Regions from separate parts of the Janthinobacterium sp. 64 genome, predicted to be linked through region 4. Evidence: predicted binding sites of a transcription regulator. Region 4 holds the regulator's gene; each other region holds the start of a gene.

Region 1 (4,429 bases), 200 kb from region 4:
TGACCAGTTTGACGCCGCGCACGCCGAAAGCCGAGCGTGCGCCGAAGCCGCGCGACGAGATCTGCAAGTCTTGCGCATAGTTCTGGCGGTTTTGCACAACCAGGCCTGGCACGGCGGCCAGCGCTTCCGACGCGTTGACGCGGATTTGCCCATCCTGGATGCGGGCGCTGTCGACAACGTCGATCGAGGCCGGCACTTCCTGGCTGGGGTGGGCGATGCGGCTGCCGCTGACGACCACCGTATCCATCAGTTGCCCGTTGGCCAGGTCAGCTGCCTCGGCGGCAAAAACGTGGGGGGCGAGGGTGGCGCTGCCGGCGACAAACAGGCTGGCAATGGTGTTCAAGCGGAAACGATGCTGCATGCGGATTCTCCAATGTGATTAAAAGCCTGCTTTGGTCGCGTGCGCGGCGCAGGTCTGCATAGTTGTATCAAGCAATATGCCTGCCATGTCTCCATTGGTGGGCTGAAATTATACGCGTGTCGGTGGCACGGCGTTTGCATGCAGCAATGTTCAGAGGCGCCGATGCCGCGCGCTTTTCCTGTGTTTTTCCATTGAAAAGGTGATTATGCCCAACTTCTTCTCACGCTTGCGCCAGGTGTGCTGGCTGCTGCCTGCGCTCGCCAGCACCGCCCTCCAGGCCGCTCCTTTTGCCTATGTCCCCAATGAAAAATCGGGCACCTTGAGCGTGATCGATACGGCCACCGACCAGGTGGTGCGCCAGATCGCGGCAGGCAAGCGGCCGCGCGGCATCGCCGCCGACCCCAGCGGACGGCAATTGTTTGTTACCGATGCGGCCAGCAGCGCCTTGTTGCTGATCGATAACGCGACCGGCACGCCCGTGCGCACGGTGGCGCTGGGCAAGTCGCCGGAAGGGGTCAGCGCCTCGCAAGATGGTAGTCATGTGGCCGTGGCCGTCGAGGAAAACAATAGCGTGGCCTTGCTCGATGGCCAGACGGGCGTCTTGCTAGCCGATATCAAGGTGCACGGACGTAACCCGGAACATGCCGTATTCAGCCCGGACGGGCGCTGGCTGCTGGTCAGTGCGGAAGAGGCCGAGCAAGTCGATGTCATTGATGTGGCGCAACGCCGCCAGGTCGCTTCCATCGCCGTGGGCCTGCGGCCGCGCGGCATCGGTTTCAGTCCGGACTCGGGCCGTGCCTACGTGGCGTGCGAACTGGTCAATGCCGTGTATGTGATCGACATGGCCGAGCGCAAGGCCATCGCCACCATTCCAGCGGGCAAGAATGCGAATGGCATCGCCGTCCATCCTGGCGGCAAGCAGGTGTATGTCTCGAACGGTATCGATGGCACGGTGATGGTGATCGACACCGCCAGTCATCAGGTCACGGCCACCATTCCCGTCGGCAAGCGTCCGTGGAATATGGCCATCACGCCCGATGGCAGCAAACTGTACGTGGCCAATGGCCGCTCGAACAGCGTTTCCGTCATCGACACGGCCAGCGCGCGCAAGGTGGCCGATATTGCCGTGGGCGAATTGCCATGGGGCGTGGTGATTCGCTAGTGACACAGGTGCAGGTGTTCCAGTCTGGTACACCTGTTCCATTGTGCAGCGGCTCAAGCCCGGGCATGCGCTGAAAAGCGCGCCGGTATTGACGCCACACCCTTGTAACAGGGGGAAAAGCGGCTAAGTTTGTAGTGGGATGGCGAGCTGGCACGGCATTTGCGGAAGACTCCGTGTACTCACCCCATCTGTACCAGGACGTTTGATTTTAATTAAAGTATTTCCATTCTAATTAACCCGATAGAGGACGACATGAATCTCGCAGACATCAGCAAACTGGGCGTAGCCAATCCCTTCAAACAACGCTATGACAATTACATCGGCGGCAAATTCGTTGCCCCAGTAAAAGGTGAATACTTTCCTAACATTACGCCGATCACGGGCTTGCCATTTTGCGAAATTGCCCGTTCCACGGCGGAAGACGTCGAGCTGGCCTTGGACGCCGCCCATGCCGCCAAGGATGCCTGGGGCAAGACCTCGCCTGCCGAGCGCGCCAATATCCTGAACCGCATCGCCGACCGCATCGAACAAAACCTGAGCCTGATTGCCACGGCGGAAACCATCGACAACGGCAAGCCGATCCGCGAAACGATGAATGCCGACATTCCGCTGGCCATCGACCATTTCCGTTATTTTGCCGGCTGCATCCGCGCGCAGGAAGGTTCCGTCGCGCAAATCGATGCGGAAACCTATGCCTATCACTACCACGAGCCGCTCGGTGTCGTGGGCCAGATCATTCCGTGGAATTTCCCGATTCTGATGGCCGTATGGAAACTGGCACCAGCCCTGGCCGCCGGCAATTGCGTCGTCTTGAAACCGGCCGAGCAAACCCCGGCGTCCATCATGGTGTTGATCGAACTGATCGGCGACTTGCTGCCACCGGGCGTGCTGAACATCATCAACGGTTTCGGCCTGGAAGCGGGCAAGCCGCTGGCCTCGAGCAAGCGCATCGCCAAGATCGCCTTTACGGGCGAAACGGGCACGGGCCGCCTGATCATGGGCTATGCCGCGCAAAACCTGATTCCCGTCACCCTGGAGCTGGGCGGCAAGTCGCCGAATATCTTCTTTGAAGACGTGATGGATGCCGATGATGATTATTTCGATAAGTGCCTGGAAGGTTTTACCATGTTTGCGCTGAACCAGGGCGAGGTGTGCACCTGTCCATCGCGCGTGCTGATCCAGGAATCGATCTACGAGAAATTCATCGAACGCGCCTTGAAGCGCGTGGCCGCCATCAAGCAGGGCAACCCGCTCGACTCGTCCACCATGATCGGCGCCCAGGCGTCGCAGGAGCAGCTGGAAAAAATCCTGTCCTACCTCGACATCGGCCGCCAGGAAGGCGCCGAAGTGCTGGCCGGCGGTGAGCGCCATACGCAGGCCGGCGATCTGGAGGGCGGCTACTACGTGCGTCCGACCGTGTTCAAGGGCAACAACAAGATGCGCATCTTCCAGGAAGAGATTTTCGGACCGGTCGTCTCCGTGACCACCTTCAAGGATGAGGCCGAAGCGCTGGCGATTGCCAACGACACCTTGTATGGCCTCGGTGCCGGCTTGTGGACGCGTGACGGTTCGCGCGCCTTCCGCATGGGACGCGCCATCCAGGCGGGCCGCGTGTGGACCAATTGCTACCACCTGTATCCAGCCCACGCCGCGTTCGGCGGCTACAAGCAATCGGGTATCGGCCGCGAAAACCACAAGATGATGCTCGACCACTACCAGCAAACGAAGAACTTGCTGGTGAGCTATAGCCCGAAAGCGCTGGGCTTCTTCTAAACCGGCAACAGGCGCCGCACCCTTGGTCGGGGGCGGCGCGCAGAAAGGGATGCCATGAGTGCAGCAATTGCCCGGGTGGTCGCCACCGATGCGGCGCTGGAAATGATGGACAAGTTGCGCCAGCGTCACGGCCCGTTGATGTTTTTCCAGTCGGGCGGCTGCTGCGACGGCAGCGCGCCCATGTGCTATGCGCTGGGCGAGTTCGATGTCAGCGATACCGATATCTATCTCGGCAATTTGAATGGCACACCGTTTTACATGGGACTCGAGCAATTCGAGTACTGGGAGCATACCCAGTTGATTATCGATGTGGTCGATGGCAATGGCGGCATGTTTTCACTCGACAACGGCACGGGCAAGCGCTTCCTGACGCGCTCGCGCCTGTTCACCGATGAAGAGTGCGCGCTGTTGCATGCCCAGCCGCATGAGCACCGCAAGACTTGATACACACATACTAATAAAACAGAGGGAGATGATTGTGCAGAAAAAAATCATGGGGATGGTCGTCGGTTTGAGTTTGGCATCGCTGGCCCAGGCGGCCGACGTGGGCAATGTCACCAATGCCATGCTCGACAATACGGCGAAGAATCCGGCCAGCGTGCTGTCGTTTGGCATGGGCACGCAGGGCCAGCGCTATTCGCCGTTGACACAAATCAATGACAAGACCGTGGCCAAGCTGGTGCCGGCCTGGTCGTTCTCGTTTGGCGGCGAAAAACAGCGTGGCCAGGAATCGCAGCCGCTGATTCATAACGGCAAGATGTTCGTCACGGCATCGTATTCACGCATCTTTGCCGTCGACCTGAAAACGGGCGCCAAGCTGTGGAAATATGAGCATCGTTTGCCGGACGGCATCATGCCCTGCTGCGACGTGGTCAACCGCGGTGCCGCCCTGTATGGCAACCTGGTGATTTTCGGCACGCTCGACGCCTATCTGGTGGCGCTCGACCAGAACACGGGCAAGATCGTCTGGAAGGAAAAAGTCGACGATTATGCGGCCGGCTACTCGATGACGGCCGCGCCGCTGATCGCCGAAGGCTTGCTGCTGACGGGCGTGTCGGGCGGGGAATTCGGCATCGTCGGCCGGGTAGAAGCGCGCAACCCGATGACGGGCGACCTCGTGTGGAGCCGTCCGA
Region 2 (4,429 bases), 240 kb from region 4:
ACAGCTATGGCACCAGCCACGGCGTGACCCAGACCTACGGCGGGCTCGACCCGAACAGCTTCGTCATCCTGGGCGCATTCGGTTATCCCTACCCGGTGGCAGCCAAGGGCGATATCTATATCGCCAACCTCAGCTACGACATCCCTGGCACACTGGGCCCGCTTGGCGGATTCAAGCTGTATAACGACTACAGCATCCTGCGCAAACGTGTCGGCAACTACAAAAGTTCGGTGCAGAACGTTAGCGGACTGAGTTTTTCATCGGGGAAATGGGTGTTCTACGCCGACTTCATGCTGGGCAAGCATCACCCGTATCTGTCGCCGGACGCAGGCGGGCTGGCGTCGACCTCCCTTCGGCACGATGGCTACACGCGCAGGATCAATTTACAGGCGGGGTATTATTTCTGAGCGGGCAATCTTGCTGACGTGGCCAAGGGTCCATGGCCATTGCATTGCTGCACCGCGCAATGACGTCTGCCGCATTTAGGCGCACTATGGGCACTTGCTGGCGAAGAACAACTTTCCGATGTCTGGCTTGCCTACCTGGGGAAACATCATGTCCGCACACACTTACAAGCTCATCGAGCTGGTCGGCACATCGACCGAGAGCAGCGATCAGGCCATACGCGATGCCATTGCCAAGGCGGCGCTCACGGTCAAGCATATGGACTGGTATGAAGTGACGGAATCGCGCGGCCATATCGTCGATGGCAAGGTGGCGCACTTCCAGGTCACGCTGAAGGTCGGCTTCCGGCTCGAATAGGGTAAGGCGGCAACTCACCGCCGCCCGCCCGCTCCCCGGCTTTCCAGCCACTCGCGGCCGCCGGCCTCCAGCGCGGCCTCGATCACCTTTTCCGGCAAGCTATATACCGTTGCCCAGCTGGCGCGGCCATCTTGCGTATTCGCGGGAAAACTGTGCGTCTCGATGGGCCAGTGGTATTTGCGTTTCAGCGCCTTCACGATGGCGGCCAGAGAGACGCGGCCTTGCAGCGGTTCGGCGCCGGACTGGTCGCGGTTGGACAGCAGCACTGCCAGGACCTGGCCGCGGCCCGTGCGCGCGCCGGGAAAGGTGGGAGTTTTGTTTGCCATGGCCTATTTTACCGGGCAATGTCGGACGAGATGCGATGTGCGCACCTTTGATCTGGCGCAAGCGCCGCACCAGCTTTGCGGCCACGATGGGTATTTCGCCAGGCGTGCCGGCGCCCCTCCGGCAGCCTGGGCCACTCATCACGGGGCACAGGAGCCTATCATGCACAGCCTGAACATCCATGCCATGCAATGGCAACCCGTTGCCGATATTTCCGCCGTCGACCCGCTGCTGCCCGCGGATCTGGCCTGCTTTCGCGAATTGCGCGACGTGCTGCAGCGCTATGGCGCACTCGACCGCTTCGGCATTTCCCTGATCCACCGCCATTTCGACATCGCCGACGACGAGGAGCTGATGGAATACACGGATGTGGAACAACGCACCTTGACGGTCAAACCTGTCAAGAAAAGCGACATCGACTGGCAGCACACGACCATTACCAACTGGAAATTGACGGAAGGCGAGGAAGTGGCGCGCATCGGTTGCGGTTGCGCAAGCAATTCGGGTGGCCACCTGGGCTATCACCGCGGTACCTGAGGCTGGCCGACGCCGCCCGTCAAGCGGCGTCGGCCTTTCTTACAGTTGACCTCATCCAGTTCAGCCCGCTTTAGGCAAGTACTTGATTCAATATACTTTTTTTAAGTGGCACGCAAGCTGCTTATCCCTGTCTACGAGATGAATCCAGGCAAGTCATTCTGGATTCCTTGTCCCCCCGGATTTCCCGAGACTGACCACGATAAGAGGCTGCGATGAACGTCGATCACACACGAAACAAGACCCTCGGCTGGCTGGGCGCACTGGCGGCGGCAAGCCTGCTGGCCAGCGGCCAGGCGCAGGCCGGCGCGTACGGCCTGGCCGTCAATGAGTTGAACAATTTCCGCATCACCACCAGTGCCGGCAGCTTGTCGCTGGCCGGCGCCAACCGCAATGCCAGCGACAGCGCCTTCTTCGAAGGTGGCGCAGCCGTCAATCCGCGCGCCGTCAATACGGGGCCGACCGCCAACGCCGACGTGCTGCAAGTGTGTTCGGGGGGCGGCTGCAGCGGCTTGCCGCAGAATCACTACGCCCCCAGTCCCAGTTCCACCCTGGAATTCGCGCGCGGCGATGCGCACGCCTTCGGCAATATGCTCAATGGCGGCGCCACGGTGCGTGCCGTCTCCGAAGCCCAGCGCGACACGGTGGGAGCAGCGTCCTCCACGGCCGGCGACACGCTCACCGGTTCCGTCAACCTGACCCTGTCGAGCGCCGGCTTCATCACCTTCAGCTTCATGGGGCGGCGCGACTTGCGCACCAGCGTGACGACCATGGGCGACAAGTCGAACGTGTCGATCATGGATATCTTCAATATCTCGTGCAATGCCGCCAGTCCCGCCGGCTGCCTGTCGAACGCGAATGCCGATGGCGTACTCTTCCAGTTCGCGCCCGATGGCGACGCCAACAATGGCAGCGACGTCAATGGCAACCATACGGCCGGCAGCATGGATCCGTTCAGCCTGAACATGACGGCCGGCACCAACGACCCGGCCACCGGGCGCGCCTTCACGAACGGCTTTGCGATGTTTGCCCTGACCTCGAATTTCGCCCTGCCCGCCGGCAGCTATACCTTGAACTTTTCCAAGTCCACGCGCACCGACATCGTCGTCATCGATCCCTTGCAAGTACCGGAGCCAGGCACCCTGTTCCTGCTGGGCACGGGACTGGCCGCCCTGGCTTTTACGCGCCGCCAGCCGAAGCAAGCTGCCGCATGAAAAACACGCGGCGCCCGCAAAGGCGCCGCGTGTTTTATGCCGACAAAAAACCTGCTAACCGAGCCGTGCCAGTGCCTGGCGCGCCAGTTGCAACTGCTGCAGATAATAGCGGTGCAGCATGGCGGGGTCGCTCAGGTCGCGCCCCAGTACCAGGCGCAGCTCGCTGGCAGGGCAGTCGGCGGCCTGGCTCTGCACCTGCATCCCAAGCTGGCGGGCCAGCTGGCGCGCCGCCTGCTCTTGCGCGGGCCGGTATTCGACGTGCGTGCGCGCCACCTGGAAGCTGGTTTCATTGGTCAGGCGCACCACTTGCACGGGACCGCCGGCCAGGCTGCGCGCCAGCGCGGCGGCCATGCCCGGCACGCCGTTGCCATTCACAATTTCCAGGCGCGGGCGCGGCGCGGCCGCCGCCGGCATGGGCCGCTCGGGCACTGCGACGGGTACGCTGCGCGCCGCTGCCGGCACGCGCTGCAGCTGGGCCATGCCATCGCTCTGCGTGATCTCCACGCGCGCCATGGCGGGTGCCTCCGGCAACGACTCGGGTACGGGCACAAGCTTCGGCGGCGCCTCGGCGCGCAACAAGGCCATGTCGCGCCGCAAGTCGTGTTCCTGCAAGCTGGCCGCCTGGCGCCGCATGAGGGCGGCGCGCGCGTGCTGTCCCAGCCGTTCGAGTACCTGCGCCAGGTGCTGCCAGGCCAGCGCATTGAGCGGGTCGAGCAGACAGGCCTGTTCCAGCACAGGCAACGCTTGCGCATCGCGTCCGCTTAAATAATAGGCATGGCCGAGATTGCTGAACAGATAGGCCTGCCGCGGCTGCGGCGTGCCCGCCTCCTGCGTCAAGGCCAGCCAATGGGCGATCGCCGCATCGTGTTCACCGCGCTGCGCATGCAGCACGGCCAGGCCGTTGCGCGCATTCACGTGGCGCGGCGCGGCGTGCAAGGCTTGCTCATACGCCGCTTGCGCGGCAGGCAGGTCGCCCGCGTCAAAGTACTGGCGCCCCGCCGCATAGGCGGCATCGGCGTCAGGCCACTGCGGCAGCGGTGCATGCGCCAGTTGCGTGGTACAGGCAGTCAGGCCAAGGCAGGCACAGGCGACGGCCAGGCGGGAGAGCGTCAAGCGCATGGTGACTCCTTTCAGCGGCTGGCCATGGCCGGCACGAGCACGCGATACACTTCGATCACGGCCGGCCCCATGAGCACCAGCATGAGGGTGGGAAAGACGCAAAATATCAGCGGGAACAGCAGTTTGAGGGCGATCTTCGCCGCCGCCTCCTCGGCCAGCAGGCTGCGCTTGCCACGCAGGTTTTCCGAATGCACGCGCAGTGAATCGCCCATGCTGGTGCCGAAGCGTTCCGATTGGATCAGCATGGCGACCAGGGTATCGACATCTTCCACGCCGCTGCGCAAGGCCAGGTTGCGCAGCGCCTTTTCCTTGGAAAAGCCGGCGCGCATTTCCATCAGCACCAGTTGCAATTCCTGCGCCAGCACCACGCTTTTGATGTGGATCTCGCCCGATACCTTGACCAGTGCGCGCTCCAGGCTCAGGCCCGCTTCCACGCAGACGGTCAGCAAGTCGAGCGCATCTGGGAGGTTTTCAAA
Region 3 (4,429 bases), 4.0 Mb from region 4:
TTGCAGGAAGGAGGTCGGATCAGCGGCAAAAAAAGTGCACGCTTTGGGAAAATATTTTTCAGGCGGGCAGCACGCGTACCCAGAAACGCGTGTGCATCACGATGTGCAGCGGGAAGCCGTTGGCCAGCACTTGCAGGGCGCGGTCGCTATCTGCCAGCGGGAAGTTGCCCGATATGCGCAGGTCGGCCACGCGCGGATCGCATTGCAGCACGCCCCGACGGTAGCGTCCCAGTTCAGCCAGCAAGCGAGACAGCGGCATGTTGTCAACCAATAAACTGCCGTCCTGCCACGCGCCTGCGCCGAATGCGGCCGGTGTGGGGCCTTGCATGGCGCCATCGGCGCCGATGCGCAATTGCTGCTCCGCTTGCACCAGCATGGGGCGCTGCTGTCCGCTGCGCACTTCCACGGCCTTTTCCAGTACGGTGACCAGCGTGCCCGCATGATCGCTGCGCACGAGGAAGCGCGTACCCAGCGCGCGGATGCGGCCATGTGGCGTATCGACCAGGAAAGGCCGGGCGCCATGGCCGATGGCCAGGTGGGGATCGGCGACCGTGCCGATGAAAATTTCACCCCTGCGCAACAGCAGGCGGCGCTGCGCCTCGTCATAGGCCAGGTCCACGGCGCTATCCGTATTGAGCACGAGGCGCGAGCCGTCGGGCAAGAGCAGGCGACGCTGTTCGCCCGTCGCCGTGGATATGTCGGCCAGCATGGCCAGCCGCCATTCCCGCGCGGCGGGCTGGCGCCAGCCATGCCATGCGAGGCCGCTGGCACCCAGCACGGCCAGGGTGCCGCGCAGCACGCCGCGGCGCGATAGCTGCGCAAGCCCGGTTTGCGCCGCAGCCTGCAAGGCTGGCGCGGCCAAGCCGCCGGGCACGCTGCCCAGTTGCCGCTGCATCGTTTCGATGCGTTGCCAGGCGGCGCCGTGGGCGGGGTGTGCGTCGCGCCAGCGCTGCCAGCGCAACCGGTCTTGCGGCGTGACGTGGCCTGAGCACAGGCGCGCATACCAGCCGGCGGCCGCGCGCAACGCGCGCAACTCCATGCCCGACAGGGCGCCCGCGCTCATGCTTCGAGCGCCGCTTGCAGCAGGCATACTTGCAGCACGGCCTTCGCCATGTAGTTGTTCACGCTGCGCAGGCTGATGCCAAGCTCCTGCGCAATGCAGGCATAGCTGAGGCCCTCGAATTGCGACAGGATAAAGACTTGCCTGACTTTCGCGCCCAGGCCGTCGAGCAGTGCATTGATCTCGTGCAGGGTTTCCAGCACGATGGCGCGCGCCTCGCACGACAGTTCCTGTGCTTGCGGCCATTGCGCCAAGGTTGCCAGGTAAGCCTGTTCCAGTGCGCGGCGGCGGTAATGATCGACCACGACTCTGCCGGCGATGGTCGCCAGGTAGCTGCGCGGTTCGCGGATGGCTTGCGCATTGCGGTCGACCAGAAGGCGCACGAAGGTGTCGTGCGCCAGGTCGGCGACATCGCCCATATTGCCCAGGCGCGTGCGCAGCCAGCCTTTCAGCCAGCCGAGGTGTGCGCTGTAGAGCGTGCCGACAGGGTGGGAGGAAAGGGGGAGCGGGGCGGGCATGGGGCGTGACGGTCGCGAATGGAAAGGTCTTGAATCTAAATGGGAATTGTTCTCATTTTAACGAGGAAGGGTGCTTTGTGCAATGAGGCAGTGGCTTGGTCAACCGTTCCGGCCAGCCACGGCACGTTTTTGGTGCATATTTAAGCCGCGCGTCTGGCACGGCTCTTGCTGACTAAAGCACAGGGGCGCGGTTTGCGCAGGGAATGGTCAGCGGTATGTCGCACAGTTAAGCAAGGACGCGGGTATGACAGAGGGAAAGGGCGCAAGCGCCCAGGTGATGCGCTCCATGCATCCGGAAAAACAGACGATACGCATCGGCTACCTGCCGCTGGCCGATTGCGCCTCGCTGGTGATGGCGGCTAAGCTGGGCCTCGATGAAAAATACGGCATCAAGATCGAACTGAGCCGGGAGATGTCGTGGGCCGGCGTGCGCGACAAATTGAACAGCGGCGAACTCGATGCGGCCCACGTGTTGTACGGTCTCGTGTATGGCGTGCAGATGGGCATCGGCGGGCAGCAGCGCGACCTGGCCGTGCTGATGAACCTCAATCACAGCGGCCAGGCCGTCACCGTGTCGGCGGCGCTGGCGCGCGAGGGCGCCCACGATGGCCCGACATTGGCGCGGCACATGCGCGGCACGGCGCGGCCGTTTGCGTTTGCGCATACTTTCCCGACCGGCAACCACGCGATGCTGCTGCAATACTGGCTGGCCGCGCATGGCATCGATCCGCTGCGCGACGCGCGCGTGATGACGGTGCCGCCGTCGCAGATGGTGACGGCCTTGCGCGCGGGACAGATGGATGGCTTTTGCGCGGGCGAACCGTGGGGCTACAAGGCCATCGTCGATGGCGTGGGCGTGACGGCCGCCAGCAGCGGCGCCATCTGGCCCGACCATCCGGGCAAGGTGCTGGGCACCAGCGCCGCGTTTGCGCAGCAGCATCCGAACAGCTGCCGCGCCCTGATCGCCGCCGTGCTCGAGGCGGGCCGCTGGATCGACGCCAGCGACGCCAACCGGCTGGCCATGGCGGCTACCCTGGCCGAGCCCGCTTATTTGAATACACCGCAGGAAATGCTGGCGCCGCGCATCCTCGGCCATTATCAGGATGGCCTGGGCAAGACCTGGGACGAGGCGCACGGTTTGAAATTTTATGGCGATGGCGCCGTGAATTTCCCGTATCTGTCTGACGGCATGTGGTTCATGACCCAGCACCGGCGCTGGGGCTTGCTGCGCGACGAGCCCGATTACCTGGCCGTGGCGCGCCAGGTCAACCGCATCGACCTGTACCGCCAGGCGGCGGAAATGACGGCCACGCCCCTACCCAAGGCGCCCATGCGCAGCTCGACCCTGTGTGACGGCGTCGTATGGGACGGCAGCGCACCGGAAGCGTACGCGGCCTCGTTTGCCATCGGCCACTTTTTTTAATGGGAGAGTTCATCATGGCGCAACTTGGAAGCGTGACCCTGGTCGGCGCCGGTCCCGGCGACCCGGACCTGTTGACATTAAAAGCTGTGAAGGCCATCGCGCGGGCCGACGTGGTGCTGATCGACGACCTCGTCAACCCGGCCATCCTCGCGCATGCGGCACAAGGCGTGCGCGTGGTCGAGGTGGGCAAGCGCGGTGGCTGCGCGTCCACGCCGCAAGCGTTCATCGAGCGCCTGATGCTGGCCGAAGCGCGTGCCGGCCAGCATGTGGTGCGCCTGAAAGGGGGCGACCCGTATCTGTTCGGGCGCGGCGGCGAGGAACGCGCCTATTTGCGCAGCCACGGCGTGGCTGTCGAGGTGATACCGGGCATCAGCAGCGGCCTGGCCGCACCAACGGCCATCGGCGTGCCGCTGACGCACCGCAGCTGGAGCCAGGGCGCGATCTTCGTCACGGGCCATGGCAAGGATGGCGCCTCGGAGCCGAACTGGGCGGCATTGGCGCAAAGCGGCCTGACCCTGGTCATCTACATGGGCGTGGCCAGGGTGGCTGCCATCCAGGCGGGCTTGCTGGCCGGCGGCATGGCGCCCGGCATGCCCGTGGCCGTGGTGCAATCGGCCAGCTTGCCGGCCCAGCGCCAGATGCTGAGCACTTTGCACGCCTTGCCCGATGACTTGCAAACCAGCGGCCTGGGCAGTCCCAGCATCATCGTCGTGGGCGAGGTAGTGCGCTGCGCCGATGCCTGGGATGACCATGGTGCCGGCGCTTTGCTGGCCGCCTGCGTCTGAGCCTGCCGGCGCCTAGCGGATCGGCAGGGCCACGGGGCGGATGGGCGCCGCGTCGCCGCCACGGAATTTCAAGGAGGCGCCGATGAAGGCAAACTGGTACACCTTGTCGCGCGACAAACCTTCCAGGTCAACCAGTTCCAGGATGGGCGTGCCCTGCTGCGCCAGCAGATAGGTGTGCACGGGCAGGTAATTGTTCGCCACTTCGGACGGAAACGCCTCGAAACTGAGGTTGTCCGCGCCCACCACCATGGCGCCGCCATCTTCCACGAGGAATTTCGCCGCATCGAGCGACAGGCCGGGCGGATTCGCCATATAGGCTTGCGCCTGCTCATAGTGCTGCATGCGGCCCGTGCGTATCAGCACCACGTCGCCCTGTTCCAGCGTGATCTTCTGCTGCGCCAGCGCCGCGCGCAAGTCTTGCCGCGTGACCCGGTAATTGTCGGGCAGCTGCTGGAGACCCTTGGCCACGGCCACGTCGATCAGCACGCCGCGCGCCACGATCGGCGGCAGCTTTTCCGCGCCCGTCACGCTCCAGCCCCGGTCGCCCAGATGTTGCTCTTCCGTAAAGCCGTTCCAGATCTTGCCGTTCAGGCCGAAGTGGTTGAGCGCGTCGATATGCGTGCCCATGTGCGCATACATGGAC
Region 4 (4,429 bases):
GCCGTTTCGCGAACTGCTGGCGCTGACGGGCTTGACGCAAGAGCAATGCGGCTACATCGGCGACGATGTCATCGACGCCCCCATCCTGCGCCGCGTGGGCTTTGCCGTCAGCGTGCCGGGCGGGCGTCCGGAAGTGCAGGACCTGGCGCACCATGTGACGCAGGCCGGCGGCGGCCGCGGCGCGGTGCGCGAGATCTGCGAATTCCTGCTGCGCGCGCAGGACAACTATGCGCGCGTCATGGCGCCGTTCCTGGAGTGAGGCGCACCTTGCCGCCAGTGAGATTGGAAAGAGTGAAACCCTATGCGTAAGCCAGGAGGCGCCCATCGCTGGCGCACGATTTTTACCGTGCTGGGCGCGGTTGTTGTCGCGCTGGCCAGCTTTTGGCTGCTCGAAGTGATGAACAAGAATGCCCAGGACATCACGGCCAGCAAGCATCTGGATGAGCCAGACTATTTCATCACCAATTTCAGCCTGGTGCGCATGGACTTGACGGGTAAACCCAGCTATATCGTATCGGGCACCAAGCTCACGCATTATCCGGCCGACGATTCCTCCGATATCGACCAGCCTTTCGTGCGCAAGCTCACGCCAGGCATGCCGCCGATGAACATGAATGCGGAACTGGCGCATATCGACCAGGACAATACCCGGCTGCAACTGCATCGCAATGTCGTGATCGACCGCGTGGCCAGTCCAAAGGCGCAGAACCTGACGGTCAGGACGGAAGCGCTGACGGTATTCCCGGATGAGGAAAGAATGGAAACGGACGTGCCTGTCGATATCCTGACGGGCGCCTCGCGCCTCAATGGCGTCGGCATGAAGGCCAATAACGCCACTGGCGTGGTGGAAGTGCAGAATGCGCTGCGCATGGTCCTCCCGCCGAAACCGCGCCCTGCCGCGGCGGCAAAATGACAGAATGAAACAAGGAAACCATACTATGAAGAAGATCTTGCTGTTGACCGTATTGTCCCTGGCCATCATGGGAGGTGCGCATGCCGAGAAGGCCGATTCCGAGAAGGAAGCCGTCATCACGGCACGCAGCGGCCACGTCGATGACGTCAAGCAAGTGCGTACCCTGACGGGCGACGTCGTGCTGGTGAAAGGCACGCTGACCATGAAGGCGGGCCGGGCCTTGATCACGGAAGACCCGCAAGGCTACCAGTTCATCACCTTCTGGGCCGATCCCGGCAAGCTGGCCACCTTCCGCCAGAAGCGCGATGGCGCGGGCGACCTGTGGGTGGAAGGCGAAGCGGAGCGCGTGGAATACAACAACAAGACGGAAGTGGTGAAACTGTTTTCCAAGGCCAAGCTGACGCGCCTGGAAGGCACGAAAGTGACCGATGTGGCCAACGGCGCCTTCATCTCGTATGACAGCCGTAAGGAAGTATTCACAATGGAAAATTCCGACAGCGGCACCAGCACGCCCGATGGCGGCAGCGTGCGCATGGTGATCCAGCCGAAGCCCAAGGCACCGGCGGCGGAGAAAGCGCCGGCCACGCCCGCGCCAGGAAAGAAATAATGGACAATACTCGTTGCGGCAGCACCCTGATCGTTCGCGGGCTGCAAAAAACCTATGGCAAGCGGCAAGTCGTGCATGATGTCTCACTGCAAGTCGAATGCGGCGAAGTGGTGGGGCTGCTGGGCCCGAACGGCGCCGGCAAAACCACCTCGTTCTACATGATCGTCGGCCTGGTGCCGTCGGACGGCGGCAGCATCGATATCAGCGGCGTGGACATTTCCCGCCTGCCGATCCACCGCCGCGCGCAGATGGGCCTGTCGTATCTGCCGCAGGAAGCGTCCGTCTTCCGCAAGCTGACGGTGGAAGACAATATCCGCGCCGTGCTGGAAATCCAGACCGTTGAAGGCCGTCCTTTGAAGAAGGCCGAGATCGAAGAGCGCCTGGATAAATTGCTGGCCGACTTGCAAATTGAAAAGTTGCGAGAGAACCAGGCGCTGTCCTTGTCGGGTGGCGAGCGCCGCCGCGTGGAAATCGCCCGCGCGCTGGCCACCGACCCCCGTTTCGTGCTGCTCGACGAGCCGTTCGCCGGCGTCGACCCCATCGCCGTGATCGAGATCCAGCGTATCGTGCGCTTCTTGAAGGAGCGCAATATCGGTGTGCTCATCACCGACCATAATGTGCGCGAGACGCTGGGTATCTGCGACCGTGCCTACATCATCAACCAGGGCTCGGTGCTGGCGTCGGGACGCCCCGACGACATCATCGCGAACGAGTCGGTACGCCGGGTCTATCTGGGCGAACACTTCCGTATGTGAGCCAATGAAACAATCATTGCAGCTGCGCACTTCGCAGCACCTGGCACTGACGCCGCAGTTGCAGCAATCGATACGCCTGTTGCAATTGTCTACCCTGGAATTGCACCAGGAACTAGAGCAACTGCTGACGGACAATCCCTTGCTCGAACGCCTGGACGATCCGCTCGACCATTCGCTGCGCCTGCTGTCCGACGGGGCCCTCAGTTCCACGGCCGCGCCGGCCGAAGCGCCGCCCCAGCCGCCAGGCCAGGAGGCGCCTGCGGCGCCGGCCGAAGCGGAAGCCTTTGACGGCGAGGCGGGCGAGGGCCCGGCCGCCGCGGACGGCGGCGACAGCGACTGGAGCGAGGCGAGCCGCGGCAAGGCGCCCGACGATGAGGATTCGCGTCCGCAACTGGAGGCCCATCACTGCACCCTGCGCGAGCACCTGATGGAGCAGATGCGCGTGACGGTGCTCGAATTGCGCGACCGCGCGCTGGTCGAGCTGATCATCGACGCGCTCGACGACAATGGCTACCTGGAAGAGTCGCTCGACGACATCCTGGCGCGCCTGCCGGAAGAGCTGGAAATCGACGCCGACGAACTGCGCACGGCCTTGTCGCTGCTGCAAAGTTTCGATCCGCCCGGCGTGGGCGCGCGCAATGCGTCCGAATGCCTGGCGCTGCAGATCAAGCGTTTGCCGCACGTCGCCATGGTGACGCGGCGCATGGCCCTCGTCATCGTGGAAAAGCACCTGGCCTGGTTTGCCCAGCGCGATTTCAACAAGCTGAAAAAAGCCCTCGATTGCGACGAGGAAGACTTGCGCGAAGCGCAGACGGTGATTCGCCAGTGCAATCCGCATCCGGGCGCCGTGTTCGCCTCGGATGTGTCCGATTACGTGGTACCCGATGTCGTCGTCAAGCGCGCGCGCAATGGCTGGCAAGTCACCCTGAACAATGACGTCATGCCGCGCCTGCGCGTCAACGCCATGTACGCCAACTTGCTCAAGCAGGGCAAGGGCGAGGGCGCCATGGGTGCGCAGTTGCAGGAAGCCAAGTGGCTGATCAAGAATATGCGCCAGCGCTTCGACACCATCCTGCGCGTGGCACAGGCGATAGTAGAAAGACAAAAGAACTTTTTCTCGCATGGGGCCGTTGCCATGCGCCCCCTTGTGCTCCGTGAAATAGCTGATACACTAGGTTTACACGAGAGTACTATCTCGCGGGTAACAACTCAAAAGTACATGCTGACCCCGCACGGCATGTTCGAGTTGAAATATTTCTTTGGTAGCCACGTCGCCACCGAAGCGGGGGGCGAAGCGTCATCGACGGCGATACGGGCATTGATCGTGCAACTGACAGGAGCAGAAGACCCTAAAAATCCTTTATCCGACAGTAAGATTGCGGACATGCTGGGGGAACAAGGCATGGTGATTGCGCGACGTACTGTTGCCAAATACCGGGAAGCGTTGAAAATTCCGCCAGTGAGCCTGCGTAAGTGTTTGTAAGTTTTTTTCGGTTCCTCTGCGGGCCGGACAGGATGGACCGCACGAACCCGATCATCTTTAGGAGTGTGTATGAATCTCACCATCAGCGGACATCATCTCGAAGTGACACCAGCCATCCGTGAATACGTACAAACGAAGCTGGAGCGCGTGAAACGTCATTTCGATCAAGTCATCGATATCGCCGTGATTCTGACCGTGGATAACCTCAAAGAGAAAGAAAAACGTCAAAAGGCTGAAGTCAACCTGCGTCTGAGTGGCAAGACTGTCTATGTGGAAAGCCTGGCGCACGACCTGTACGCCGCGATCGATACCCTGATCGACAAGCTCGATAGGCAAGTGATGAAATACAAAACCAAAGTGCAAGGGCACGGTAAAGAGGCGATCAAGCATCTGCCAGACAACTCCGAGGAAGACGCCGTCGTCGCCGTTTAAGGCCACCCGCTTCCAGCAGTTGTGATCAACTAAGGGCGCACATCTTGCGCCCTTTTTTGCGCCCGTACCTGTCGAACGCAATCTTCCCCGCGCAAGGGCTAGAATGTTTGCACTTTCACTTCTTTCCTGCCTGCCATGAGCGACTTCGTCCAGACCTCCATCCGCAACCGCACCGGGCACATCGTGCTCGACCGTCCGAAAGCCTTCAATTCCCTGTCGCTGGAGATGGTGCGCGCCTT

Evidence for each region. Region 4 encodes sigma-54, which starts transcription at its own class of promoters, with help from an activator protein. Its sites were predicted from a motif close to TGGCANGNAANCTGCTTT; they were not measured.
Region 1: a site for sigma-54 is predicted at 1,672-1,689, ahead of adh (aldehyde dehydrogenase). Genes of this name have one in related genera too.
Region 2: a site for sigma-54 is predicted at 1,730-1,747, ahead of CLU91_RS17685 (EDSAP-1 family PEP-CTERM protein). Genes of this name have one in related genera too.
Region 3: a site for sigma-54 is predicted at 1,733-1,750, ahead of CLU91_RS01060 (CmpA/NrtA family ABC transporter substrate-binding protein). Genes of this name have one in related genera too.

What each region holds. Positions count from the first base shown of each region.
Region 1 covers NZ_PHUG01000001.1:4,465,134-4,469,562, forward strand. Annotated here, with positions in the region: gene CLU91_RS19640 (TonB-dependent receptor family protein) at 1-361, opposite strand, end outside; gene CLU91_RS19645 (beta-propeller fold lactonase family protein) at 567-1,523, shown strand; gene adh (aldehyde dehydrogenase) at 1,776-3,296, shown strand; gene CLU91_RS19655 (DUF779 domain-containing protein) at 3,351-3,740, shown strand; gene CLU91_RS19660 (PQQ-dependent methanol/ethanol family dehydrogenase) at 3,796-4,429, shown strand, end outside.
Region 2 covers NZ_PHUG01000001.1:4,027,694-4,032,122, reverse strand. Annotated here, with positions in the region: gene CLU91_RS17705 (hypothetical protein) at 1-407, shown strand, start outside; gene CLU91_RS17700 (dodecin) at 556-762, shown strand; gene CLU91_RS17695 (hypothetical protein) at 777-1,088, opposite strand; gene CLU91_RS17690 (hypothetical protein) at 1,249-1,623, shown strand; gene CLU91_RS17685 (EDSAP-1 family PEP-CTERM protein) at 1,836-2,834, shown strand; gene CLU91_RS17680 (LytR C-terminal domain-containing protein) at 2,889-3,953, opposite strand; gene CLU91_RS17675 (type II secretion system F family protein) at 3,965-4,429, opposite strand, start outside.
Region 3 covers NZ_PHUG01000001.1:233,164-237,592, forward strand. Annotated here, with positions in the region: gene CLU91_RS01050 (FecR domain-containing protein) at 59-1,063, opposite strand; gene CLU91_RS01055 (sigma-70 family RNA polymerase sigma factor) at 1,060-1,578, opposite strand; gene CLU91_RS01060 (CmpA/NrtA family ABC transporter substrate-binding protein) at 1,823-3,001, shown strand; gene cobA (uroporphyrinogen-III C-methyltransferase) at 3,016-3,786, shown strand; gene CLU91_RS01070 (cyclase family protein) at 3,799-4,429, opposite strand, start outside.
Region 4 covers NZ_PHUG01000001.1:4,264,395-4,268,823, forward strand. Annotated here, with positions in the region: gene CLU91_RS18755 (KdsC family phosphatase) at 1-259, shown strand, start outside; gene lptC (LPS export ABC transporter periplasmic protein LptC) at 302-913, shown strand; gene lptA (lipopolysaccharide transport periplasmic protein LptA) at 939-1,520, shown strand; gene lptB (LPS export ABC transporter ATP-binding protein) at 1,520-2,275, shown strand; gene CLU91_RS18775 (RNA polymerase factor sigma-54) at 2,280-3,758, shown strand; gene hpf (ribosome hibernation-promoting factor, HPF/YfiA family) at 3,828-4,190, shown strand; gene CLU91_RS18785 (enoyl-CoA hydratase/isomerase family protein) at 4,326-4,429, shown strand, end outside.